Regions from separate parts of the Kitasatospora sp. NPDC057965 genome, predicted to be linked through region 2. Evidence: riboswitches for the same ligand, from Rfam matches in the RefSeq annotation. Region 2 holds a riboswitch; the other holds the start of a gene.
What was found. A riboswitch is a leader RNA that binds a small molecule or an ion and turns the genes downstream of it on or off. The one in region 2 is predicted to bind thiamine pyrophosphate.
Positions count from the first base shown of each region.

Region 1 (3,997 bases), 220 kb from region 2:
TCTCGTCCGGCTCGATCAGCCCCATCGGGAGTTCCCAGGCCCAGGTGTTGGTGATGAAGCGGTGCCGCCACATCATGAGCACCTGCTTCTCGCTGTTCACGATGGCCGCGACCGCCAGGTGCCGGAGCTTGACCACGTGGTGCTCCCAGCGGTGCCCGTCGGGCTGCTCGACATCAGCCAGCCACAGGTTCACCCAAGGGTTCTCGTAGATCGGACGTTCCCCGTGGATCTTCCACTGCATCGCTGCGGCCCCTCTCGACGGACCTTCAGCATGTCAGACCACGAAGCTCAAAGGTCCAGTTCCGGCGAATTTGCGTCAGCGTGACGAAATGCCAAGGCTGGCCCTTCAGTGTTGGGATGAAACGGCCGAGTACCAGCGCATCCACGATGGGACCTGAGGCTTCCGAAGCGTGGGCGGCCCGCGACTCCCCCACAGTCGCGGGTCCGCCCTGCCAAGCTCTTGAAGGTCGGATCAGTCGGCGAGCAGGAGGTAGACCCGGTCGCCTTGCTCGGCGAACTCCCCGGACTCGGCCCGCAGCTAGCCAGGGCCTCGACGGCACACTTGGCGTTCACGGACTTGTCGCAGAAACCCAAAGCGCCGAATTCTGCCGCCTCGGGTCACGTTCATCCCCTATCAGACTTCATCTCCGAGCGATTCAAGCACGCGTCGAACCTGCTCCGAGGGATTCCTCATGGACGATATTTTCAAGGCCACTTCGCTCACCCGGTTGTCCCCTCCTCCAGCCAGTAGAGATAGACCCGCAGGTCCGTCGCAAGACCGCCAGCCATGTAGGACTCGTAGTCCCGGACCGCCTCCGCCACCCCTTGCTCTGCCCAGTCGATACTGGCCCAGTCGTGGTCGGAGAGGTACTGCGTGATCCGGCCTGTTCGGCAGGTGTCGGTCTCACCTCCGTAGAGGGGTCCGGAAACGTTGAGCCAGAGGCAGTCCTCCCAGCGGCCTCGGAACACTTCACGGTCCTCGCCGAGTACCGGCCCCGGGTCGAAGTAGAGCGTCACGGGCCGAACATAGGACGACGCCTTCCACCAAACACCGGGGGATCCTGAGCCGAGCGCCGTCCCGCGTCGGTCGGGACGGCGCTCGGGTGTGGTGTGTCAGTCCGCGAGAGGGAGGTAGACCTTGTTGCCGTGGGCCTTGAACTCCTCGGACATGGCCTGCATGCCGGCCTCGGCCTCGGCGTCGTAGCCGGACTCGACGGCGGTGGAGCCGTCGCCGTGCTCGTCGCGGATCTTCTGACTGATCTTCATCGAGCAGAACTTCGGGCCGCACATCGAGCAGAAGTGGGCGGTCTTGGCGGGCTCGGCGGGGAGGGTCTCGTCGTGGAAGGCGCGGGCCGTCTCCGGGTCGAGGGCCAGGTTGAACTGGTCCTCCCAGCGGAACTCGAAGCGGGCGTCGGAGAGGGCGTCGTCCCAGGCCTGGGCGCCGGGGTGGCCCTTGGCGAGGTCGGCGGCGTGGGCGGCGATCTTGTAGGTGATGACGCCGGTCTTCACGTCGTCGCGGTTGGGCAGGCCCAGGTGCTCCTTGGGGGTGACGTAACAGAGCATCGCGGTGCCCCACCAGGCGATCATCGCCGCGCCGATGCCCGAGGTGATGTGGTCGTAGCCGGGCGCGACGTCGGTGGTGAGCGGGCCCAGGGTGTAGAAGGGGGCCTCGTCGCAGATCTCCTTCTGGAGATCCATGTTCTCCTTGATCTTGTGCATCGGGACGTGGCCCGGGCCCTCGATCATCACCTGGACGTCCCTGGCGCGGGCGATCCGGCCCAGCTCGCCGAGGGTCTGCAGTTCGGCGAACTGGGCCTCGTCGTTGGCGTCGGCGATCGAGCCGGGGCGCAGGCCGTCACCGAGGGAGAAGGTGACGTCGTAGCGGGCGAGGATGTCGCAGAGTTCCTCGAAGTTGGTGTAGAGGAAGTTCTCCCGGTGGTGCGCCAGGCACCAGGCGGCCATGATCGAGCCGCCGCGCGAGACGATGCCGGTCTTGCGGCGGGCGGTCAGCGGCACGTAGCGCAGCAGCACGCCGGCGTGCACGGTCATGTAGTCGACGCCCTGCTCGCACTGCTCGATGATCGTGTCGCGGTAGACCTCCCAGCTCAGCTCCTCGGCCTTGCCGTCGACCTTCTCCAGCGCCTGGTAGAGCGGCACGGTGCCGATCGGCACGGGGGAGTTGCGCAGGATCCACTCGCGGGTGGTGTGGATGTTGCGGCCGGTGGAGAGGTCCATGACGGTGTCGGCCCCCCAGCGGGTGGCCCAGGTCATCTTCTCCACCTCCTCCTCGATCGAGGAGGTGACGGCGGAGTTGCCGATGTTGGCGTTGATCTTCACCAGGAAGTTGGTGCCGATGATCGCCGGCTCGACCTCGGGGTGGTTCACGTTGACCGGGATGACGGCGCGGCCGCGGGCGACCTCGTCGCGGACGAACTCGGGCGCCAGGCCCTCGCGCAGGGCGACGAACTCCATCTCGGGCGTGACGACGCCGCGCTTGGCGTACCCGAGCTGGGTGACGGCGGCTCCGTCGCGGCCGCGCAGCGGGCGGCGCGGGCGGCCGGGGAAGACCGCGTCGAGGTTGCGCAGGTCGCCGCCGCGCGGCGAGGTGTGGCGGATGCCGTCGTCCTCGGGGCGCGCCTCGCGGCCGTCGTACTCCTCGACGTCGCCGCGCTGACGGATCCAGGCCTCGCGCAGGGCGGGCAGGCCGCGCCGCACGTCGGGCTCGTAGTCCGGGTCGGTGTACGGCCCGGAGGTGTCGTACAGCGGGACGGTCTTCCCGTTGGTGAGCACGACCTCGCGGTACGGCACGCGCAGATCGGGGCGGGACCCCTCGCGGTGGGCCTTGCGCCAGGCCGGGGCCGGGTAGCCGCTGCCCGCGCTGGTGACGGCGCCCTCGGGGCCGGACCGGGGCCGGGCAGACTGCGGCTGTGCCTCAAAGCTGGTCATCGGACCTCAAACTCCCTACGCCGGCATTACCCGGTCAGGTTCCTGCGGTCGACGCAGCCGCCGGTCCGTCCGTCGACGTCCCGTTCAGCGCCCTCTCAGCCCGGTGCTCCGAGCTCCCGCGTCCGCAGGCGGTGTTGCCCGCGCATGACGTCCAACACCGTAGCGAGCCGATCGCCGGAGGTCCAGAGCGGGTCCGGGAGGGGGAACGTCGAGGTCCGGACGGTGAACGGGGGGCGCGTAGCCGCCGCTGCGGGCAGACTGGCTCCGTAGCGGACGAGGCGAGGAGGCCGGCGTGGTCGGGAGCACGGGGCGGGTCACCGGGGCGGTTGGCGCGGGGCTGGTCGGCGAGGTGATGGTGCACGTGCCGGAGCGTCAGGGCACCGAGGCGTTCCTCGCCTACCTGGCGGTGCCGGGCGAGCGACTGACGGTCGGCACACCGGTGGTGGTGATCGAGTACCAGCCGCCGAGGACGGTGTACGTGGCGCCGATCGGGCCGTGACACGCCGATGACCCTCCGGTGACGACCTTGTGACGGCCAGTCATGTCACTTCCCTTTCCCCCGGATCGGCCGGGGCGGACAATCCGACTCGGCGCATCTCCTGCGCTCGAAGGGGGAGTTGAACCATGGGACTCATCATCGCCGGGGCAGCCGTCGCGGCACTGATCATCGGGGTCACGCTCTTCAAACTCATGTGGCGGGTGGCCGAGCCGAACGAGGCGCTCATCATCTCCGGCTCCCGGCACCGCACCGAGGGGGTCGGCGACGGTCTGGGCTTCCGGATCGTCACCGGGCGCGGCACCCTCGTCACCCCCGGCCTGCAGGGGGTCCGGCGGCTCTCGCTGGACCTCAACGAGGCGGAACTGAACGTCGAGTGCGTCACCACGCAGGGCATCCCGGTCCGGGTGAAGGGCGTGGTGATCTTCAAGGTCGGCGACGACGACGTCTCGATCGCCAACGCCGCCCGCCGTTTCCTGGACCAGCAGAAGCTGATCAGCCAGCGCGTGCACAACGTCTTCGCCGGCCACCTGCGCTCGATCGTCGGCGGGCTCA
Region 1 covers NZ_JBHVPZ010000004.1:186,358-190,354, forward strand. The annotation lists gene ACFVVU_RS06665 (NUDIX domain-containing protein) at 1-241, opposite strand, end outside; gene ACFVVU_RS06670 (hypothetical protein) at 721-1,017, opposite strand; gene thiC (phosphomethylpyrimidine synthase ThiC) at 1,114-2,946, opposite strand; TPP riboswitch at 2,942-3,076, opposite strand; gene ACFVVU_RS06680 (hypothetical protein) at 3,239-3,445, shown strand; gene ACFVVU_RS06685 (flotillin family protein) at 3,571-3,997, shown strand, end outside.
Region 1: linked by a shared signal. The riboswitch ahead of thiC (phosphomethylpyrimidine synthase ThiC) and the one ahead of ACFVVU_RS07660 (purine-cytosine permease family protein) in region 2 are both predicted to bind thiamine pyrophosphate.

Region 2 (3,997 bases):
GGTTGTTGGTGAGGATGTGGCCCTCGGTGTCGAAGACGAAGCCGGTGCCGGTGCCGGACTCGCCGTTGCCCTGGGCCTTGATGGTGACGACGCTGGGCAGCGCCTTCTGCGCGATGCCGGCGACCGAGCCCGGGGCGGGCTCGTTCTTCTGGGTGTTGTTGGCCTGGACGGTGGTGGAGCTGCGGTCGGCCTTGGCGCTCACCGACTTGCCGTCGCGGTCCGCGACGGACACGCCGACCGCGCCGCCGGCCACGCCGGCCACCAGGGCGACGGCCGCGACCAGGGCGATCAGGCCGCCGCGCTTCTTGCGCGGGCCGCCGGGGACCGGCGCGCCGGGGTACTCGCCCGGGTAGCCGAGCGGGCCGCCGGGACCGCCGGGGGCCCCGGGCGCGCCCGGGGTGATGTCGTGGGCGGCGCCCCAGCCGCCGAGCGGCTGGCCGGCGCCGAACGGGTGGTGGTGCTGGCCGGTCGCGCCCGGGGCCTGCGGGGCCCCCGGGGCGGCGAACGGGTCGTGCGCGACGGGCGCCGGGGGCACCGGCGTGCCCGGGGCCGGGGTGGCGTACGGGTTGTCGCCGTACGGCGCGGCGGCCTGAGCGACCGGGGCGGCCGGGGCCGCGGGCGCGGCGGGCGGCAGGACCGGCGGCGGCGCGTCCAGGTACCCGGGCTCGGCGGCCGGGGCCGGGGCCGGCGCGGCGGGCGCCTCCGGGGCGCCGACCTTGCCGAACGCCAGCGTGGGCGTGAACCCGCCGGAACCCCCCTCGGCGGGCGGCTGGGACGGCTGGTCGACTGCGGGCGTCGCTGCGGGGGCGGGGGCGGGGCCGGCCGCAGACTGCTGCGCCGGACCGTCAGAAGCGGAACCCACCACCCCCTGGCCGCCGGAGGGCTGCTCCCCCTGCGGCCCGGTGGACCCAACCTCGCGCTCGGTGCTCACGGACGACCTCCATAGCTGACAGGACCAACAACCATAGTTTTTCGCACACCCGATTCGATTGCCGTAAGGACCCTTCTGAAGAACTCATAAGAATCCTTAGCCGGGCCAGACGGCCGCCGAAGCGCCGTACCCGACACGACCCGTCTTGGCGTTCCCCCCGACGGCGACTAGCCTGTCGCTCCGAACTGACACGCGGGAGCTTGGACCGACCAGGCTGAGAGTGCGCCGGTCGACCGTACGCCACGGACCTCGTGGGCGGCCGTCGAGGGGGCGCAGACCGCCGGAACCTGTCCGGGTAATGCCGGCGTAGGGAGAGATCGGCCATGCCGTCCGCTTCGTCATCCTCGTCCTCCGGCGCGCCCGCGTCCCGGAACGTCCCCCCGCCGCAGGACGCCGCGGGCACCGCCCCCGGTTCCCCCGACGGGGACACCGCGCGGACGGCCACCGCCGTCCTGGAGCCCCCGGCCCGCACCGAGGCGCCGCTGGTGCTGGACACCGAGCCGCCCCGCACCCTCGGCTTCCGCGACCACTTCGCGCTCTGGATGAACCTCGGCGTCTCGCTGATCGGCTTCACCACCGCCGCGACCGTGCTCGGCGCCAAGGGCGAGGAGCTGTCGCTGGCCGCCGCGGTGACCGCGATCGCGGTCGGCACCGTGGTCGGCACCGCGATGCTCGGCGTGGCCGCGCTGATCGGCGCGCGGACCGGCGCGCCCGCCATGGCGAACCTGCGCGGCCTGTTCGGCACCCGGCTGTCCTACGTGCCGACGGTGCTCAACATCGTCCAGTGCATCGGCTGGGGCGTCTACGAGCTGCTGACGATCGCGCTCGGCGCGCAGACGGTGACCGGTACCGAGGGCTACCGCTGGGTCTTCGTGGTGCTGGCCGGCGCGCTGACCACCGCGCTGACCATCTGGCCGCTCGGCGCCATCGCGGTGCTGCGCCGCTTCGTCGCCGCCGCGGTGGCGGTCGCGATGGTGTACTTCACCGTCCAGCTCGGCCGGCACGGCGTACCGGACCCGGGCGCCGGCAACTGGCACGGCTTCCTGCGGGCGACGGACGCGATGATCGCGGTGTCGATCTCGTTCGTGCCGCTCGCCGCCGACTACACCCGGCACTCGCGCACCCCGCGCTCGGCGTTCTGGGGCAGCTTCTCCGGCTACACGATGGCCCAGGTCTGGTGCTACGTGCTCGGGCTGATGGCGCTGCTGCAGGCGGACGGGAACCCGGAGCGGATCTTCGACTCCTTCCTGGGCGTCTGGGCCGGCTGGCTGTTCCTGCTGGTGCTGGTGCTGCGCGAGACCGACCAGTCCTTCGCCAACGTCTACTCGACCGCGATGTCGATCCACAACCTGCTGCCGAAGGTCGACCGCCGGGTGCTGACGGGCGGCACCGGTGTGCTGATCACCGTGCTCGCGCTGCAGATCACCGCGTTCACCGACTCCTACTACGCCTTCCTGGGGCTGATCGGCTCGGTCTTCGTGCCGATGTTCGCGGTGCTGGCGGTCGACTACTTCCTCGGCGCCGGGCGGCGCGGCTGGGACCTCTCCGCCGACGCCCCGTCCCGCTGGCTGATGCTGCTGCCGTGGGCGCTGGGCTTCGCCACCTACCAGCTGATCGCGCCGACCGCGGTGGCCGGCTGGTGGACGGACCTCTGGACCTCCGCGCAGGAGGCGCTGCACTTCACCCCGCAGGAGTGGACCTCGGCCTCGCTGTTCGGCTTCCTGGTGCCGGCCCTGGCCACCTGGGCGCTCACCCCGTTCACCCGGGCCCGCGGCGCCGTCGCGCGCTGACCCGCTCCGCAGCCGCGGGCGCGGAGGCGGACACGGAGGCGAAGACGGCCCCCCGGGTTGGGACCGTCTTCGCCTCCGTGTCACTTGCGCGGCCTATCGTGTAGGGCGTGACCAGCCCTGATGTCTCGCCCGCGACGGCCCGCACCGCACCGCCCGTCCAGGTGATCGCCCACCGCGGTTCCTCGTACGCCCTTCCCGAGCACACCCTCGCCGCCTACCGCCAGGCGCTCACCGAGGGGGCGGACGCCCTGGAGTGCGACGTGCGGGTGACCGCCGACGGGCAGCTGGTCTGCGTGCACGACCGGCGGATCGGCCGGGTCTCGGACGGCCGGGGCACGGTGTCCGCGATGACCCTGGCCGAGCTGGAGGCGCACGACTTCGGCGCCTGGAAGACCGGCCGGCCGAGCGAGGACCCGGAGCTGCGCGGGGTGCTGCGGCTGGAGAGCCTGCTGGAGCTGGTGGTGGACTGCGGGCGTCCGGTGGACCTCGCGATCGAGACCAAGCACCCGGTGCGGTTCCGCGGCCGGGTGGAGTCCGAGCTGCTGCGGGTGCTGGACCGGTTCGGGATCGGCGGCGCGGGCGGCGGCGACGCGGGCGCGGGCGGCCACGGCGTCAACGCCCGGATCATGAGCTTCTCCTCGCTCGCGCTGGCCCGGGTGGCGGCCGCCGCGCCGCAGTACCCGCGGGTGTTCCTGTTCGAGCGCGGCCTGGTGCTGCGCGGACGGCTGCGCCCGGGCGCGCCGCTGCCGGGCGGGGCGCGGATCGCCGGTCCCGGCATCGAGCTGGTGCGGGCCCGGCCGGGGCTGGTGACCAGGCTGCGCGAGCTGGGCCACCAGGTGCACGTGTGGACCGTGGACGAACCGGCCGACGTCGAGCTCTGCCTGGAGCTCGGGGTGTCGGCGATCATCACCAACCGCCCGGCGGAGGTCCTGGCCCAGCTCGGCCGCTGAGCCCGGGCACCCGCCCGCACGCCCGGTCCGTCGACGGACCCGCCGGCGGACCCGGTGGCGGACCCGGTGGTAATCGCGGGGTACGTGGTACCGCTGTGGTGAACCGTTCAACCACCGTCGGCCGTTGATCGGCTTGGTAGGGACTCAAACCTTTCGGCGACGATTTCTGCCGCAATTCATACAGTTTCACGACGCAGGGTGAGCGTCGAATCACCTCTCGCGCACCGACGGTGGACGGCCGCCAAATGTGCGCGAGGGATCGCCGCACGGTCGTTTCCGACGTATTGCCAAGGGGCATCCATCCCTCGGCATACGCTGAAGGAGGT
Region 2 covers NZ_JBHVPZ010000004.1:410,255-414,251, reverse strand. The annotation lists gene ACFVVU_RS07665 (S1C family serine protease) at 1-931, opposite strand, end outside; TPP riboswitch at 1,114-1,261, shown strand; gene ACFVVU_RS07660 (purine-cytosine permease family protein) at 1,255-2,721, shown strand; gene ACFVVU_RS07655 (glycerophosphodiester phosphodiesterase family protein) at 2,829-3,671, shown strand.